Regions from separate parts of the Aminipila butyrica genome, predicted to be linked through region 1. Evidence: riboswitches for the same ligand, from Rfam matches in the RefSeq annotation. Region 1 holds a riboswitch; each other region holds the start of a gene.
The links. Region 1 has a riboswitch for cobalamin ahead of Ami103574_RS10070 (S-layer homology domain-containing protein). Riboswitches for the same ligand answer to the same signal wherever they lie in the genome.
Positions count from the first base shown of each region.

Region 1 (4,660 bases):
ACCACCTGAAGCTGTGTCTTAAACCGAGGCACAAAGCGCAGCACCATGGATAAAATAAGGGATAAGGCCGGGATTACCCGGCCGAACAGATAGACAAATTTATCGGAGGTCATAACTGCGTTGTAGCAGGAAAACCAGGAAATCACCCCAATGAGCATGGTGGCTGCCACCATGCCATAGACCATGGATTCCAGGGTCAAGGGATTTCCGCTCGGCAAATATGTAAGAATCGTTCCTCCCTCGTGGTTAAAGGCCGGATTCATCAGAACCGTGATTACAAAGACCGGCAGCATGAACAGCAAGCTAAAGCGCACCGCCTTTTTCCCGTTTAAATAGATAGCATACGTCAAGGCACAAATTAACGATATACCCAGACACACGGGATGGACAAATATCATGGAGAAGGCTAGCACTAAACCGAAATAGACAAAATTAACCAGAGGATGATAACTTGAAAAGGTGTCTCTGTTTATCATCTGCATCAGCCTCCCGTGGAATAATAGCCGCCCACATCCCGACCTAAGTCACAGGTGTAAACCCATTCGATTACATCTCCCTGTTTCAGCTGATAACGGCTGCATCCATAATTGGGAAACCAGTCGTTGACTTTGTACATCCAGCCAGACAGTTCCCCGCAATCGAACTCATAGAGATTGTTTATGCCTTCAATATAGGCACTGTTATAGAGCGGCGTATTAACAAATTCCATATGAATTTTATTTTTTTTCATTTCTCGCTGGAGCACGTTGAAAACACTTTCCCCTTCGTAAAAGGTTACTGTAGCCGTAGCCAGAATAGCCCCGCTGGTAGGGACCAGCTCTACCTTCTCCGGATCCAGCGCCGATATATTGTCTAAGATGGTATCACAGCGAACAGAAAGGGTACAGGTGAGTTTCTTATCTGAAATCACCGTATTTTGTGGCTCCACAGGCACCGGTTTTCCCTCTGGCACTGGTTCAGTGAGATATTTGTCCTTTCCTGTTTCCGGATCTAAGCTCATCCCTTTAGACTGAGAGTAGTCCGAAGATCCTTTTTTGACTCCTGCGGAAGAGGCATCACTGCCCATGCTCTGGGCCAGAGCCACCTTCTGTGCAGCAGTCATCGTTCCCTTTTCTTGGCCGTCTGCACTGCTCTTGCCACTACCGTCTTTTGCCTCAGAATCTTTAGGGTTTTCGACCACAGCTCCCCCAGTGGCTGTCAGGAAATCTTCCTGAGAAGAGACCGCTGCCACCGCTGAGTCGGTCACCGAATTTGTTGCTGACAGGGGGGTACTATCCTTTACTGCATAGCCGCCCCCTGCCACATAGGTGATCACCAATGCCCCGCAGATAACACCTGCGGCGATCAGCTTACCCTTTGTGAGTTTCATGACTGACCTCCTTTACATCAACTTTGCAGCGGTGAGCATCTGAAACAACATCTCAGCAACCTCACAGCGCTTAATCGCGTTCTTTGGCAGAATATCCATCTTCTCCTGAGAGAGAATGCCCGCATCATAACAGAAAGCCATGCTGGATTTAGCCCATTCTGCTACGGTAACGTAGTCTGTAAACTGCGCCAGCGTATCTTGCACAGTCGCTGCATCCATGTTCTTACTTATGCCTGCCAGCTTGGCTGCCCGCTCTACCATGACAGCCGCTTCCTGCTTGGTAATAGTTCCGCTTGGTGAGAATGTGTCCTCAGAGGTACCCTTGACGATGCCATACTGGTAAGCAGTTCCCACATAAGGAGCATACCATGAGGTGGAATCTACGTCAGAGAAATTATTGCCGCTCTTTGGCTCTAAACCCAGTGCTTTAACAACAATAGTAGAAAATTCAGCTCTGGTCATGGTGTCGTTAGGCATGAACTTATCATCTGTTTTGCCATTGATAATAGCTCTGGCACTGAGTGCTTCCATCGCCGACTGGTTCTTGTGGCCAGCTATATCCGAAAAGGTCTTGCCTGGCAGTGTTACGTTTTGCTTCTTCACGTCAGCCTGTTTATTCGCCAGGCCCTGTCCGGTGGTTTCTGCATTAGTCTCTCCGGTGGTAGAAGCCGGGGATGAAGCATCGCTCATGCGATAAAGGCTATTCTTCCCTTGCTGAGCTCGGCCTACAGCAACTAGACCGTAAAATCCCTGTTCTGCTGCCATTTGGTTGCTGCCGCTGCCATCTGCTGTGTGCAGAAAACCCTTGCCCTTCTGATAGAACGTTAATAGATTATCTACAGCCGTGTGTCCATTTTTCACAAATCGGCTGTCATCTTGGGCAATTCCTAATTCGCACAAAGCGACAACAACCTGTACACAGCTTTCGGAGTTCGCCGTGCCCCAGCTGGAAAACCCGCCATCACTTCGCTGCATGGCAGACAGGCATTTCAGGGCCTCTTGGGTTACCTCCTTGACCTTAGGCTGATCCTGATACTTGGCTAAAGCCTGGAGCGCCATGCCCGTAATGTCTGGATCAGATCCTTCACTTTCGGCTGTAGCACCATCTGCGCCGCCGAAGAGTGAAAAGCCGCCGTCAGACAGCTGACGGGATAAAATCTCATCAATATACATCTGTCTGGTGGCCTGAGTAGCCGCCGCCTTGTTTTCCGGCATTGGATAATTTCCACTGTCCAAAGCGATTAAGGCCCAAATAGGGCCATTGATGCCTTGCCAAATAGTCTTGTCGAAATCCCCCAGGGGAGTCAACAGATTGTAACCTCCTACGTTAGTGGGATCTGCCCCAATGGCAGAAAGAGCCACGGTCACTCGGGAATATTCGGTATACTTCTTGTCGTGGAGTACGCCCTTACAGGCTTTCACGTAGTCCACCACCCTGTTGTAATAGTCCTTGTAATATGTATCCGGCACATCATAGCCGCTTCTGGCCAATCCCAGCACAGCCCACTCTCCACCGATAGAACTCACCTGAGGCTCTTTCACTGTCTTATACATGTAGGCTGCCGTGTCATTCATTGCCGCCTGTACCGTCTGGGCATCTGCCGCAAAAACCGGTAGGCTGCCAAAAATCATGGCCACCGCCAAGATTAGGGTAATCAGCAGACTTGTTCTTCTCATCTGTTGCTCTCTTTTCATTCTTTTTTCTCCTTCCTTTTCTCATGCACACAAAAAAAGCTGTGACAATTTAACCTTGTCACAGCCGTATTTCTGTACTGATCATAACTCCTTTGTTCCCATAATCCGTGGGACAAAAAAACAAACATTTGCGAAGATATTCTGACTTACACTTCCAGGACCTTTCAATCCATCACTCCTGTTTGCCTTCCCGATTTTCATCAGTGGCTGACTTGGTCCAAACACGAGTTCCATGTTTACAGCGGCGGTACCGTTTGAGACTTGCACTCAATTCCCTATTACATCCTTCTGCTTTAGCCAGCAGAAAGAAAACACAAAAGCATTCCTATTCAATTGGATGAGATTAAAAAAACCTCATTTCTTATCAAATATTGTATCATCAAAGCTGCTTTTTGTAAATAGGGCCGCTCCTGCAAAATTTTGCGTCCGAGCCTGTAATTTCTTGCTCTAGGCCGATGAATCTAAAGACCTTGATACTGAGCACTATGCTTCTGCTGAAACTTCCGGGTCCGCCGATTAGCTTTCTCAATCTCTTTTTCCTGCACCTTGTCCACTGGTTCCATGCCAATCTGATAGAGAATATTTCTATAGTTGGCACAGCGAGCCATCAGGTTTTTCCATACCTCCTTTGGGATTTCCGATTTAATAGGGGGTCTGCGAAGGCTGACTGCCTGCCTGCGAAGCAGGTTCAACTGACGGACAGTCTCTTTATCTGGGTTGACCAGCTTAAACAAGCTGTCCTCCAGCATTTCACTATGTTTAATCTGTCGGCTCCTTCGTCCATCCAGAAAGGTGGACTGAAAAGGGCACAGCTTTTGGATGGGTTCCATATGTATCTGATAAAGGATATTTCTCCAGGTACCACAGCGCTTTTTCAACCTGCTGCGGACCTCTGGAGAAATTTCCATGCGCATAGGCGGTCTGCCTAATCGATTGGCGGTGTCATAAATAGACTCCAGCAGCTCCCACTCCTCTGGTAATAAATCACAAACCTTATAAACCGGTTCCTGGCTTTTCCAGTTATTATCAATGCCCGCCGCTTCCAGAAGCTGAGCCCAGGTGTCGTATTTAAATCGAAACAATTCTGCGGCCTCCGACATTTCATGCATGTGAGGAGGTCTGCCCAAATCGTTGGCCAGTTGCCGAAGGTGCTCCAGCATTTCCTCTTCTTGCTGGCGTTTCATGGTCACCTTCTCATAGGAGTCCCCATCTTTGCCCGCCTTTTTGGAAAGGCCTGCGGCAATCAAGGCTTTGGGCCAGTTGCCAAAACGCTTTTTTATGTAGATTCGATAAATCCAATACAGTTCTTTTTGTGCCGGGACATGGCCCAACTCCTTGGTTTTTTGGATTAAGACTTGGCATAGCGCTTCGTCAGAAAAACTGGAATAAACAATTCGGCCCCTTCCTGCGCTGATCTGCGAATATTCAAAAATTCGCTCAGCCTTTGGCCCTTCCTTATCGTGCTCCAGCTTTCCCGAAGCGATAGCCTGGGAAACAATCTTCTGAAACTCCTCTATGTATTGTGCTGCTATGCTCTCCTTCTGCATGTCTGTGTTCCCTTCTTTCTTTTGTGTCTTATTCCCCTTATTTTTTCAG
Region 1 covers NZ_CP048649.1:2,122,568-2,127,227, forward strand. Annotated here, with positions in the region: gene Ami103574_RS10060 (energy-coupling factor transporter transmembrane component T) at 1-476, opposite strand, end outside; gene Ami103574_RS10065 (DUF4430 domain-containing protein) at 482-1,369, opposite strand; gene Ami103574_RS10070 (S-layer homology domain-containing protein) at 1,382-3,064, opposite strand; cobalamin riboswitch at 3,179-3,396, opposite strand; gene Ami103574_RS10075 (homing endonuclease associated repeat-containing protein) at 3,526-4,611, opposite strand; gene Ami103574_RS10080 (DUF2284 domain-containing protein) at 4,649-4,660, opposite strand, start outside.

Region 2 (4,660 bases), 440 kb from region 1:
TTCATCCTCTGATATAATATTTTCAGTAATCCCATTATTTTTAATTTCAAATAATTTGTACCGGTAAATTCCCGTCTCTATATCTTTATCAAATTCATTCATTATATATTGATTTTCTTTTAACATAAGTATATCGTTTGATAAATACTGTAACTTATCAACCTTATATTGTGCACCAATATCTGTTACCTTTTGCCCATTAATATCTATATTATTAGTCAAGTCTATTCCATCTTTAAATTTGTTATAATAAATAGCTCTATTATCATTTGTCAAAAACTTAGTTATACCTATCGTATCCTCCACAGCAATAATTTTTTTACCAGAAAAATCTTGCTGCTTTGGTATATATAGAAATTCACCTTTGTGGCTTGAACCCCATTCCCATATGGTTCCATCTTTTTTTATAGCATAGCTAGTATCATATCCAGCTGTTATTGAAATGATGTTGCTTAGATTGGTAATCTTATTAAGTGCAATACCGCTGTTGGTAGTTTCAATTCCTAATTGGCCTTTTGAATTATCTCCAAAAGACCATACGTTTTTTTGTTTATCCAAAACGAGCAAATGATTATTCCCCCTTGAGATTAGAAAAGGGCTGGCTATATCATTCTTCTTATATAAATTTACGCCCTTACTCTTACCATTTATAAAATAAAACCCGTCATTAGCAAAGGCTAATCCATAAGAAGCAAACGCACAAACAGAAACAATGTTATCATCTTTTAATGAAAGGACTTGTGTTGGCAGTTTTTGAATGTCGTTTAAATCTGATTTTCCCCAGATCCATACGGTTCCATCTTTCTTTACCGCACAACTAAAATTATCCCCTGCACTTACTGAGACAACATCCGTTAAATTAGAAACGCGTATCGGAGTCTCTGTCTCTACCGTTGTTCCGTTTCCCAATTCTCCCTGAAAGTTCTTGCCCCAGGCCCAAACAGTTCCGTCCTTTTTAAGTGCCAAGCAATGATTCGGTCCTGCAGAAATGGATTTTACTCCAGTTAACCCTCCTATTTGTTTAGATATGCAATGGACATCAGGAAAAAAACGAAGTGTCCATTCCCAAACTGTTCCATCTTTTTTCAAACCCAAACTCTTGCCATTTGCATTAGAAACTTCTACCCATGGTGTATATTCATCCACAATATTTGAAACAATATTTTGAGTATCAGAATTAACATCAAATGAGTTTACCCTTTGTGAAGGGCCATCAAGCTTAACTTCCGGCTTTCTTATTAGAATCTCTTCCTGCGTCTGTCTATCATATTTATAAAACCCATCATTACTCTTAATATAATATAGGTATCGTCCATCTTTACTTGCTTTAAGTCTATCTTCAGCAATCTTACTTATAATGCCGTCTTTTAGCTTAATAGTTCCCGATTCAGAAGAATTCCTCGTATCTTCACTAATTTTAATGCCACTGAGCTTTCCATGTTCCATAGAATTGTTTAGTGTTGATTGCCCGTAATAAAGTATATTATGTTGCTCAGCTGTGGCAGATTTAAACGATGCCTGAGATAAACGCTCTAAATCAAATGACTTTTCCCTTTTAAGCTCTATTTTATCAAAATACCATACAGAGTTTTGATTTATCATTGCCTTAACATTATTAATATTATGCCAGGAATCAAGTAAAGAAAGATCAATTTCAATCTCATTCCACTGTCCGCTTTTTAATCTATCCCCAACCTTAAAGCTTCTTGTTGTTTTATCATCTATCAAAACTGTTAATTCTTTTGCATTTTGGGCGGGTTTTACATATAGCTTCATCTTACCAAATTGGTTAGCCATAAGCTCCTCGCTGCTGTTAAAGGTCATTAAATCTATATAACATGAATTTGCCGTTCTATCATTACCAACACTTACTTTTAATGAGTATTTTCCATCAGCACTGTCATCAGATAACTCAATAGAGCTATTTGTAGTTAATTGTGATTTATTATTTAGTACAGTTACAGCTTTTATATCTTCTTTACTTTCAAAAGAATTGGTTTTTGGTTTAGCATTTTCTTTATCTTCATAAATCAACTTTTGGTCTGCGAATCCAAATTGAAAATTTGAAAGAATAAGTGACAAAGTTACAATAAATATTAAAGCTTTTTTACATTTATGCATTTTTTTCTCCCCTGTATCATTATAATTAAAACCTGTTTATAATCATTGTTACGATTTTTCATTGACAGTACAGCCTTTCTCTTGTAATATCCTCAAAAGGCTTCTCATCAAAGATTCGTTGCCTACTATTTTTTATCTGTCCCCCCTTTGTACACTTGAAATATACATTTTCCTTCAAATAATCTTTTTGCACACAAAAAAACTGTAGCGAAATTGCTACAGCCGTATTTCTGTATAATATTAAAAGATACACAACAAACACACACTTTATGTTGTCTAAGCCTCTTCCATGCATTGCCGATTATCCGTCGGATTACATCACATTTTATGCAGGTATTCTGGCTTACGAATCACCATCTTTATCAGTCCTTCCCAAGTATTTCTTAGTGGTTATTCTGATAGACTCCTCGAATACAGCGGCGGTACCGCGCAGGATTCAAACCTGCTTCCCTCTTAGCTATCCTATTACTAGTCACAGAGTGAAATCACCGAGACTTTTAATATACAGAACATAAATGCTAGATTAAATTAATTCTATTATACCCCTTCTATTAAGCCTTTGGTTTTATCATTTTTTGCCTTTTTCTTTCATTATTCGACATTTTACGTTAAAATATAATAATAATATTTTTGCCCTTTTCTTCCCATTTTCCCCACGGAAACCTTGACAGCAAGCCCTATTAATTGTATAATCGTATACACATATACAATGTTTTGAATTTGTAAAAGTTGAAGGGAGAACAGCACATCGTTCTCTTTTTCACCTGCACGCATATCAGAGGAGGACTTAAATGGGCAATACGTTAACCTATAAAATTCTACAAGCGCACCTGCTGGAGGGCACCCTCACCCCAGGAAGCGAAATAACCATTAAAATGGACCAGACCTTAACTCAGGATTCTACCGGAACCATGGTCTATCTCCAGCTGGAAGCCATGAACGTGGACAAGATTCAGACGGAGCTTTCCGTGGCCTATATCGACCACAATACACTGCAAACAGGCTTTGAAAACGCCGATGACCACGCCTTCATCAAAAGTGTCGCTCAGCGTCATGGGGTACTGTTCTCCAAGCCAGGCAACGGCATCTGTCACCAGCTCCACTTGGAAAATTACGGCAAGCCAGGCAAAACCCTGTTAGGCTCCGACAGTCACACACCTACCGGCGGCGGCTTGGGCATGATTGCCATCGGCGCCGGCGGTTTAGACGTAGCGATGGCCATGGCCAAGGGTACGTATAGCTTAACGGTTCCAAAGGTGATTCAGGTAGAACTGACCGGTTCCCTGCGCCCTTGGGTTTCCGCTAAAGATGTTATTCTCTATGTACTCCAGCAGCTGACTGTAAAGGGCGGTGTCGGCAAGGTTGTAGAATACACTGGCGAAGGCGTCAAGTCGCTGTCCGTTACAGATCGGGCCACCATCACCAACATGGGTGCTGAATTAGGCGCTACCACCTCTATCTTCCCAAGTGATGAGAATACTCAGAAGTACCTGACAGAACAAGGCCGGCCCCAGGACTTTACTGCTCTGGCTGCGGACCCAGATGCCATCTACGACGAAACCCTTACCGTGGATTTGTCTCAGCTGACTCCGCTGGCTGCTATGCCTCACAGTCCAGACAACGTAGATTCCATCCGTCATATCGGACCGATTAAAATCGACCAGGTAGCTATCGGCAGCTGTACCAACGCGTCCTACACAGACCTGATGAAGGTAGCTGCCATCCTGAAAGGCCACAAGGTACACCAGGACGTGAGTCTGGTTATTTCCCCGGGTTCCAGCAAAATCTTATCGAAGCTGGCTCAAAACGGAGCCTTAGCCGCCATGATTGATGCCGGTGCCAGAATCATTGAAAACGCTTGCGGACCCTGTATCGGCATGGGCCAGTCGCCAAAATCCGGCGCAGTGTCCCTGCGAACCTTCAATAGAAACTTTAAGGGCCGAAGCGGTACCTTGGATGCCGATGTGTATCTAGTCAGTCCAGAGACAGCGGCTATTTCTGCCATTACCGGCCTGCTTACCGATGGCATGAACTCTGGCAGAGACCTGCCAGCCATCGAATCCGTAGATTTTACCTTCAGTGATCAGTTTATCGTCTATCCTGAAGGCACCAATAAAGAGAATACCCCGGTAGAAATGGGACCAAATATCAAGCCATTCCCGAGGAATACCGCTTTAGGCCACACTGTAGAAGCGACCGTCGTTCTTCATGCGGGGAATAATATCACCACTGACGATATTATGCCATCCGACTCCCGACTGCTGCCATACCGGTCCAACGTGCCCCACTTAGCCAACTACTGTTTTGAGAAGATTGACAGTCAGTTTTCTGCTCGCTGCAAGGAGGCTGGAAGCTGCGCCATTATCGGCGGTGAAAATTACGGTCAGGGAAGCAGCCGAGAACATGCCGCCTTGGCTCCCCTTTACTTGGGTGTTAAGTTCGTGCTGGCCAAATCCTTTGCTCGTATTCACCGTTCTAACTTGATCAATAGCGGCATCATGCCGTTGGTCTTTGAAAATCCAGCAGACTACGACGAACT
Region 2 covers NZ_CP048649.1:2,558,662-2,563,321, forward strand. Annotated here, with positions in the region: gene Ami103574_RS12210 (RCC1 domain-containing protein) at 1-2,121, opposite strand, end outside; cobalamin riboswitch at 2,433-2,612, opposite strand; gene Ami103574_RS12215 (aconitate hydratase) at 2,913-4,660, shown strand, end outside.
Region 2: another riboswitch for cobalamin. It lies ahead of Ami103574_RS12210 (RCC1 domain-containing protein); the one in region 1 lies ahead of Ami103574_RS10070 (S-layer homology domain-containing protein).

Region 3 (4,660 bases), 940 kb from region 1:
TCGGGGACTGTGCAGCTGGTAATTAAAAATACGAATAATGATGCCGTAAAGGCGGTTAATGAATTGTTGAAAAACAATCTTCCCGTAGCCATGACTTATTCCGCAGGGGAGGGTTTTAACAAGGGAGACTTTATTGTAGATAAGAAAGATGTGGAGGCTATCAAGGATAAATACTTCTTGGAATTGTCTCCATTTAAGGGAAAGGCATCTGTAAAATCTCTGAGGCAGTCGAATATAGCGGCTGTAGGTGACGAAATGCGCTATGTGCTTCAGGGCCTTGGATTCCAACTTCTGCCGGAGGATACTTATGGGGGAGCTGACGTTATTGCTGATGACAGCAGCTACAGCATGACTTCAGATATGAAGCAGGCCATCCAGGGCGGGACCTCCTATGTGGCCGTAGGCGCATATGGCATGTCTGCGCTGCAAAACAGCGGCCTCTTGCCAGGGTTTAAGATGGGTGGCTTTGACGACTATTACGAAGGAGTCCTGCGAGCAGACCTGAATACGGACAGCGTAATCACCGGTCGATACAATGAGAAGGACATTCTATACAATAATACAGGTTCCTGGATTGAAAGTGCACCGGCTACGGCCAAGGTACTGGGGACTATCAGTGAACAGGCAGACTTCTATGTGGCAGGCTGGTGGCCGAACCACCAAGAGGTTAAGGGTAAAACCTACATCATGCAGGATCAGGCAGGAAATGCGAAAATCACTGCATTTGCCAGCCACATTACGAATAAGGCCCATAATACCCACCAGTTCAGATTGTTATCTAATGCCATCTATGACAGTTTGCCGGGAGCATTGACTGAAATAACCGGATACGCCGAAAGCAGTGGAAAAAGCGGCAGTAAAAATACTAGTACAAATCAAACTTACAAAATCACGGTATCTGCGGGAAAGGGCGGCACTATTAGTCCAGCCTCTGCCAGTGTAGCAAAGGGAAGTAATCAGAACTTTTCCATCAAAGCAGACAAGGGATATGTCATAGCGGATGTAACAGTGGATGGGAAGAGTGTTGGTGCGGTAAGTACCTATAAATTTAATAGTGTGACAGCTGTACACAGTATTAAAGCTACTTTTAAGCAGAGTGGAGACACATCCACAGAGAACAAGGCTAACTGGACGTTTAAAGACGTTTCTGCTTCCAGCTGGTTCCATGCTTCCGTAGACTATGTGCTGCAAAAAGGTATCATGAAGGGAATGGATAGTCAGACCTTCGGGCCGAATATGCAGACCGACCGAGCTATGATTGTGACCATGCTTTACCGGCTGGAAGGACAGCCAGCGGGAGGTACTGCAGCTTTTCCTGATGTAGCAGGAGGCGTGTGGTACAGTGAGCCAGTCGCTTGGGCCAATGGCAATGGTCTGGTAACCGGATATGAAAATGGTCAATTCCAGCCAAGCAAGGCTATCACCAGAGAGCAGCTTGCTTCTATTTTATACCGATATGCAGGGTATAAGAAGCTGGATACAACTGGAAAAGGTAATCTGGCATCCTTCCATGATCAAGGACAAATTTCCGCTTATGCAAAGGAGGCCGTCACCTGGGCGATTGGAACCGGTTTGATGAATGGCAAGTCAAGCGGTCAATTGGATCCGAAGGGAACTGCCACGAGGGCTGAAGTTGCAGCTATGTTCCAGCGGCTAGACAGTCTGATGGATTAAACGTACGACGTTTACAAGGCACGGAGCATGACCTGCAAACCGGGATTACTGCGTGGAGCACGGAGCATACTTATTTTGTGGGATTAAGTGATTCGGTTATAAATACCTCTTCAACTCGTAGCAGTTGAAGAGGTGTTTTACAAGCAGATTCTACATAAATCGACAACGGTGCTATTGACACAAAGTCCGCTTAGTGATAGTATTTCAATGTGTGAAGAACTTGACAATAATTTAATAATTGTTTCATGTTCCGTTTTGATTCACTTAAATGTTGAATTGGAATGGCTAAGAGGGAAGCAGGTGAAAGACCTGCGCGGTCCCGCCGCTGTAAACGAGAAGCTTTTCTGTCATGCCACTGAGAAAATCTTGGGAAGGTTAGAAAAAGCACGGATTCGTGAGCCAGAAGACCTGCATGAAGCGAAAGCGCAGTATTCCGCGGGAAATCGGTTATACTTATGGGATATATATCCATGTGCGATACATCATTGTTTTTATATGCAGGAAAAACGGACTGTAGTATGTTGGTACTACAGTCTTTTTGTATGCAGAAAAATCAGTCAGCAGCATGGCCTAGGCCCTTGATTTACCGTGGAAAAGAATAAAGGTTTTATCTTCTTATCAGAATAACGCAATTAGCGATGACATAGATAAAAATAAGAGAAGGAGAAGAAAAAGCAATGTTTTTTGAAACGAATAAAGCAAGTAAATTTCTAGCTCTGTTGTTGACTCTGGCCATGATTTTTACAGGATTTTCTATGCCGGGATACGGCACGTTACATGCCTATGCAGATGACGACAGTGAAATCCTTGTCAGTACAGCCAGTGCTCCAGCAGAAGGGGATGGATCACCTGGGAGCCCTTACCTTATCCGAACCGCTGAGGAGCTGGTTTGGTTTGCAGAAACGGTTGGTACAAAGCCAGGAGCATGTGCTGTTCTTGAAGACGATATTGAGCTAGACGGAAACGATAGTAACCAATGGAAGCCAATCGGTAGCAGCAGCAACGCTTACACAGGAACCTTTGACGGACAGGGGCATACTGTAAGTGGACTTTGTATCGACACTAGGCCGGAGTCTTATAAAGATGATGGTAAATATCTCGGGGTTATTGGGAACCTAGGAACTAATGGCACCGTGAAAAATCTGTCTGTAGAAGGAAGTATTTACACCCAAGCCAGCGGAGCAACTTATACGGGCGGCTTGGTGGGCTGCGCCGGTGCAGGCAGTCAGATTGTGAATTGTGCCAATTATACTGATATTATTGCTACAGACGGGGGCACGGTAGGCGGACTGGTAGGTGGTACGAAAGCCAGTGCTAAGATATCAGGGTCTTTTAATGCAGGCTCGGTGTCAGGGAAACAGCAGACCGGCGGCATTATTGGGTATGCCCAATATGCAGAGGTGAGCTACTGCTATAATAGCGGAGATATCAGCACGGCAGCAAAATTTGCGGGAGGCCTTTTAGGGTATACCTATAATGGTATTACCTTAAAGAACAGCTATAATACGGGACGTATTATAGGAACTGGCAACGTAGGCTCTTTAGTTGGATTTTTTACGTCAGGGAAGGACACGGTTAGTGACTGCTACTGGTTAGATAGCTCGGCGGAGAAAGGGATTGGAAATATTGAAGCCGATGCGGTTCCTGTAACAAATGCTTCCAAAAGTGCTGCCGAAATACAATCTAGTGATTTTGTCGATTTAATTAATGGCAGCAATCCGCCTGAGGATGCTAAGTTTGTAGGTGTAGATGGGGAATATCCGGTACATCAGTGGCAGCAATCTGAGGTGCCTCCGGAGATGACTGATGAAGAAGCCGTAGCCGGAGCTGTTGCAGCACTAACTCTAAATACATCAGAGCCAGTAACAGAGAATCTTACGCTTCCATTAACAGGTATAAACGGTACTTTCATTTCTTGGAGTTCTGACACGGCGGCTGTTCTTTCTGATAGTGGTGTGCTCAATCCACCTAATAAGGAGACAAAGGTTACCCTGACGGCGACTATATCTAAAAACGGCGTGGAGGACACAAAAGCTTTTGCCTTTACAGTAGCGGCTAAAAGCGGAAATGCTGATGCAGAAGCTGTAGCGGCAGCAATACAAAGTCTTCCAATGAGTCTTTTGGTTCCTGAAAATGGAGTTGATACAAATCTAATTTCCTATGTTAATCGCCTTTTAGAAAAGAAAGGGATTACTGGTATTACTGTGACCCTTACAAGTCCGGGAACACCTGGAAAAGCCGATGTTGGTAGTATTGCAGCCAACGGAGATATTACCTATTTTTATCAGCAGCCATCTTTGCTTGGTTATAATACACCATATGTGTTTGTTGACGACATTAAGTTGAATTTCTCTAAAGGAAATGCCAGTCAAGAGGTTACTAAAAGGGCTCGACTGGACTGGGATGAAGGAAAGGTCAAAAACTGGCTTACGGAGGCGGTGCTGGATACGATTACCTGGGACAGCATCAAAGAAAGCAACACCGATTCTCAGGAGGTTACGTCTTCGTTAAGTTTACCGGTACGCAAGAGGGATAACCAAAATACGTTGCTGGCTAACCTTACTTGGAGCAGCAGCGATACTAGTGTGATTCAAATTGCTAAAGGAGAATTAGGTAGCGATAATCCACTGGCGGCTACAGTAAAACGCCAGGCAGAAGATCAATCGGTTGTCCTTACGGTTTCTGCTCAGAGTCCGAAGGGCGGAGACATTATTATTATTGCCACAAAGACTATCAATCTTAAGGTAAAGGGTGACGGCACGTCTCTCTCGGAGCAGCAGAAGATGCAGGCTATGCTGGACAAGCATTATCCAGCGGATTGTCTGACTCTGGTTTCAACAGGAGAAAAGCTTACAGATCCGGTTCATGGGGATGTAAAGGTACCCACTCATTCTAGAGACTGGTTCGATGAAGCTTCGGGGTTGGAATTCGCTACAGACATCACCGATCCGAATTCGGAAAGCAGTACAGGGCGTAATTACGATTT
Region 3 covers NZ_CP048649.1:3,066,731-3,071,390, reverse strand. Annotated here, with positions in the region: gene Ami103574_RS14455 (M28 family peptidase) at 1-1,674, shown strand, start outside; cobalamin riboswitch at 1,903-2,104, shown strand; gene Ami103574_RS14450 (immunoglobulin-like domain-containing protein) at 2,352-4,660, shown strand, end outside.
Region 3: another riboswitch for cobalamin. It lies ahead of Ami103574_RS14450 (immunoglobulin-like domain-containing protein); the one in region 1 lies ahead of Ami103574_RS10070 (S-layer homology domain-containing protein).

Region 4 (4,660 bases), 920 kb from region 1:
TTTCCAGCGCCATACTCCCGCAACCACAGGCTCTAGACATTTGTAAAGCTTCCCGTACCTGAGAGATAATCTGGTCTTCGCCAAATATTTTTGAATCAAAGCCGCAAACCAGCCGCAGCAGATGATCCACTGCCTGGCGGTCCTCCCGCTCCACAAAAAACTTTTCATATTGGCTTCCGTCAATCTTCTTAATCTGACAGAGCATCTCCCAAGGACGGACTGCCGCCCCTTTGCCGTTATCGCACTGACTAATCCAAAGCTCTGTCCGGTTACAGGTGGAAAGGAGAATACACCCCTTTAAATGAAACCGTTTCTTTATTTCCTGAACCGCCTCTTTGGCTCCGGCCTTCGTAAAAGAAAAGGCTTCCCTATAATCCAGAGAAGCTTTGCTGTGGTCAATGCCTACCATTCTAATGTGCATGATTTCGCCTTTCAAAACTCAACTGTTTACACGCGCTACCTTTCATGGTCAATTCTTCTGGTCCCGCAAAATCAGCACGGAGAAGTAACTCGCTTCCTCATCAATCTCGTCGATATTCTGGAATACCCGCTCCCCCTCCATACCGCAGCGTTCTACCATCTTCACCGAAGGGGGATTGTCCATGGTGCGGATATATTCTTTCAACTTGCCGATGGATTTGCCACTCTTCATGAGTACCTTGGTGCCAGTCATATGCAAGGCCTCTTCCGTACCCGCATAGGATGCCGGAATCACGTGGAGTGCTTCCTCAGCCTCAGTCAGGCTGTCATTGAGCCGGGCAGAGACAGCACAGAAAGATGGAATACCAGGAACAATTTCTGTCTCATAACCGGCATCCCGCACTCGGTTGTGCACGTAGGTATAGGTGGAATAGATGGTAGGATCCCCCAGTGTCAAAAAGGCAACATTCTTTCCGGCATCCAGCCAGGCCTTCACCTGCTCTGCTGCGGCATCATGACTGGCGGCTAGCTTGGCCTTGTCTCTGGTCATGGGCATATCCAGCTCCACAATCTCTTTTTTATCCAGGTCTGCTATAGCACCCTTTGCGATCGTATATGCCACATTAACACTCTGTCCGGACTTAGGGATAGCCACAATATCGCTCTCCCTGATGATTCTCACCGCTTTTAAAGTCATCAGCTCTGGGTCTCCAGGGCCTACGCCTAATCCATATAACTTTGCCATCTCATTCCTCCGTCTTCTCTTTATTTGTATTTCTGCATCTTATGCTTTTGTTTCTGCCACATTACACTACACTTCAACATATATCGTCTATTTTCGATTTGCAATATATAGGCGTTTTTCTTGCCCGCCCATGAAAGGGCTGTGTTGAAAACCAGTTCCGACACAATCTGACCAATCCTGCATTTTTCAACAGCAATCGTCCATTTACAATCTACGATTTTATCCTTTACTCCATCTCTTGTCCTAATGGCTCACAAGTTGAAGCATGATCTAAATAGAGTTGTTGGATGCCTGGGAATTCACCAATCCCCCGTAGAATACAGGAAACGTCATACCCTGCCTGCTGAAAAATAATCTTCCAAGAATCTTCTTCTTCTCCAGCCATATCGTTAACGGCATGGTCTCCTGCTACCACCATAAACGGCATGAGCACTACTTGCTGCGGCCCATAAAGCCGTACCAGCTCCAGCACCCGCTCCACATCGGGATAGCCTTCTACCGTGCCTACAAATACATTGCCGTAGCCCAGCGATTTAAAACGGTAATCCAGCGCAGCATAAGCCGCGTCACAGAAATGCCCGGTTCCATGTCCCATCAGCACCAGCGCCGTATTTTCTGCCTGCTGTCCCCCTGAGGTTCCGTCTAATTCTGGCACCTCAGCCATGATAGCCCGACAGACCAGATCGTAATCCTCTGACGAAGTCAGCAGCGCTCGTCCAACGGCGATGGTCTCAAACTGTTCGATAAAGGGTTCAATTTGCCCCATCATTTTCTCGTATTCATCCCCGTTTATGATGTGGGTTGGCTGAATCAGCACATCTGTAAAGCCATCGGCAGCTAACCGCTCCAGGGCTTCGGTCACGTTATCCACGTGAAGCTGATCCCGCTTTTTCAGCACCCGCATGATGATGCTGCTGGTAAAGGCCCGTCTGAGCTCTCGGTTGGGATAAGCCTTGCTTATAACCCGCTCAATCTGGCCGATGGTCTTCTCTCTGGTCTCCTGGTGACTGGTGCCAAAACTTACTACTAATAATGCTTCTTTCTTACTCATTAACTTTCAATTCCTCTCAAAAAAATAGCCGTTCTGGAAAAGCAGAACAGCGTAATATGGGAGCACAAAAAAATCCCCCTATTACACTCATTCATCTTCCGTAAAAAAGTGTAATTTCTGCCTCATTCCACAAAAAATGAGCAGATCCCATATCCTAGGCAGGTCTTCTGACTCTGGCGTCTACATTGCACTTCCCTTCCCATTTTTACATAGTGGCTTTATTTAAGTACAACTCGTCCATCACAGCGGCGTGACCGCGCGGGCTTTTACCCAACTTCCCTATTCTCCCGGCAGGAATCACCGGGCACCTATAGATATATCAATTATTCAATCTATTGTACCATTAAAATAGGGGGTCGGACAACCCCCTAAATGTATTCAGCCTTCTCACATGCCTAAGCCAAAGAAATCGGTTCCTCTTTCAGCTGCTGCATATGGGTATGAATAAACTTGCATATTATAGCTTAAACGACCATTTTTAATAAGAACCCCAGAAGGACTGCTGCACCGACCCCCGAGGTGATCAAATAAATTTTTCTAGATTCTTGGTCATTCTTCTCTTTGATAAAATAATAAATACCTGCGCCTAGAATCATTATGCCTATAATTAATCCGATAATATTAAAAATCATTTTCTTTTCCTCCATTTTAACAGCAATGCTGAATTTACAATGACGATTATAGAGCCTGCATTATGTACCAAAGCCCCTATTACGGGATTTAGGATGCCTGGAATAGCTAAAGCAATAGCAAGAAAGTTAAGTCCCAGCGAAAAAGCCAAATTATATCTAATCGTCGTCATCATACGCCTAGATAAAGCTAATAGGTGCGGCAACTCTTTTACTTCATCATCAACCAGGACAATATCTGCGGCATCAACGGCAATATCGCTGCCGACACCACCCATGGCAATGCCGACAGTTGCTTTTTTCAAAGCCGGCGCATCATTGACACCGTCACCAATCATACAAATGGCTTCTCCCTTACCCTGGTAAATGCCAATCCATTTTAATTTGTCTTCCGGCAAACAGTTTGCGTGAACTTCATGAATGCCTAGTTCATTGGCAATGGTTGCCGATGTGTTTTCATTATCTCCTGTCAGCAATACTGGCCGTACATCCATCGCCTGCAACTGTTCAATCAGTTGAACGCCTTCCGCTCGGATGGTATCCGATAAAACAATAAAGCCTGCAAGAACCCGGTCAATGGTGATGTAAATAACGGTATGCCCTTGTAAAAAGTGTTGCTCGGCTTTCTTTTCAACGTCATCAGAAAGTGTCACACCATTTTGAGCAAGCATTCGAGCATTTCCTGCAAGGATTCTATTGTCGTGAACCACAACAGATATGCCCTCTCCCGGTATCATTTGAAATTGCTGTGCAGGAGAAAGCGCCGTCCCAATCTCTTTCTTGTGGCAGCGAACGATTGCCTTCCCCAGCGGATGCTCCGACAATTGCTCCGCAGCAGCTGCAAGGGTGTAAAACTCCTTTTCCGAAAACTGCGGTAAAATACTTTTTACTTCTATCACATTCAGCTTGCCATACGTCAGCGTTCCGGTTTTATCGAATGCCAGCTTGCTAACCTTAGCAAGGCGCTCTAAGGCATCCCCCTCTCGGACGAGAAATCCATGTGTTGTGGCATTGCCAATGGCCGCCATAATAGCTGTCGGAGTAGCAAGCACTAACGCACACGGACAAAATACAACCAGAATGGTAACCGCACGGATTATCTCACCGGAAAGGAACCAGGTGAGGGCGGCTGCCCCAAGGGCAATCACTACAATCCAAGTGGCCCATCGATCTGCAATGCCGACGATTTTCGCTTTTCCTGCATCCACAGACTGAACCAATTTAATCATGCGCTGAATGGAACTGTTTTCGCAGGCTCTGGCCGCTTTCATTTCAAATGCACCAAATTGGTTGACGGTTCCGCTTAAAACGTCATCCCCCACTGTTTTATCAACAGGCAGAGATTCGCCAGTCATAACCGCTTGATTCACAGAGGTTTGTCCAGAGACAATAACCCCATCTACCGGAATGGTTTCACCAGCCAACACACGAAGTAGATCATCAATCTGAACTTGCTCAGCAGGAACAATCTGCTCGATTCCATTGGTTATGACTCGTGCGGTCTGGGGGGTAAGATGAACCAGTTTTTCAATTCCGGCTCTCGCTTTTGCCACTGTCAAATCTTCTAATAGTGCACCAACCTGCATAATAAAGGCAACTTCTCCTGCGGCAAAATCCTCCCCGATGTAAACCGCCGCAATTAATGCCAAGGAAACAAGCACATCTGCTTTGATATCGAAGTCCGTGACAAGTCCGATGATTGCTTCTAAAATGATTGGTATGCCACAGAATACAATAGCAATCCAGGCTGCATTAAACGGAAGTGGCAGCAAATCAAAAATACTGATAAACAGAGCAATACCAGAGATTACCAGC
Region 4 covers NZ_CP048649.1:1,205,933-1,210,592, reverse strand. Annotated here, with positions in the region: gene hemA (glutamyl-tRNA reductase) at 1-421, opposite strand, end outside; gene cobI (precorrin-2 C(20)-methyltransferase) at 470-1,165, opposite strand; gene Ami103574_RS05890 (sirohydrochlorin cobaltochelatase) at 1,392-2,216, opposite strand; cobalamin riboswitch at 2,357-2,544, opposite strand; gene Ami103574_RS05885 (hypothetical protein) at 2,681-2,848, opposite strand; gene Ami103574_RS05880 (heavy metal translocating P-type ATPase) at 2,845-4,660, opposite strand, start outside.
Region 4: another riboswitch for cobalamin. It lies ahead of Ami103574_RS05890 (sirohydrochlorin cobaltochelatase); the one in region 1 lies ahead of Ami103574_RS10070 (S-layer homology domain-containing protein).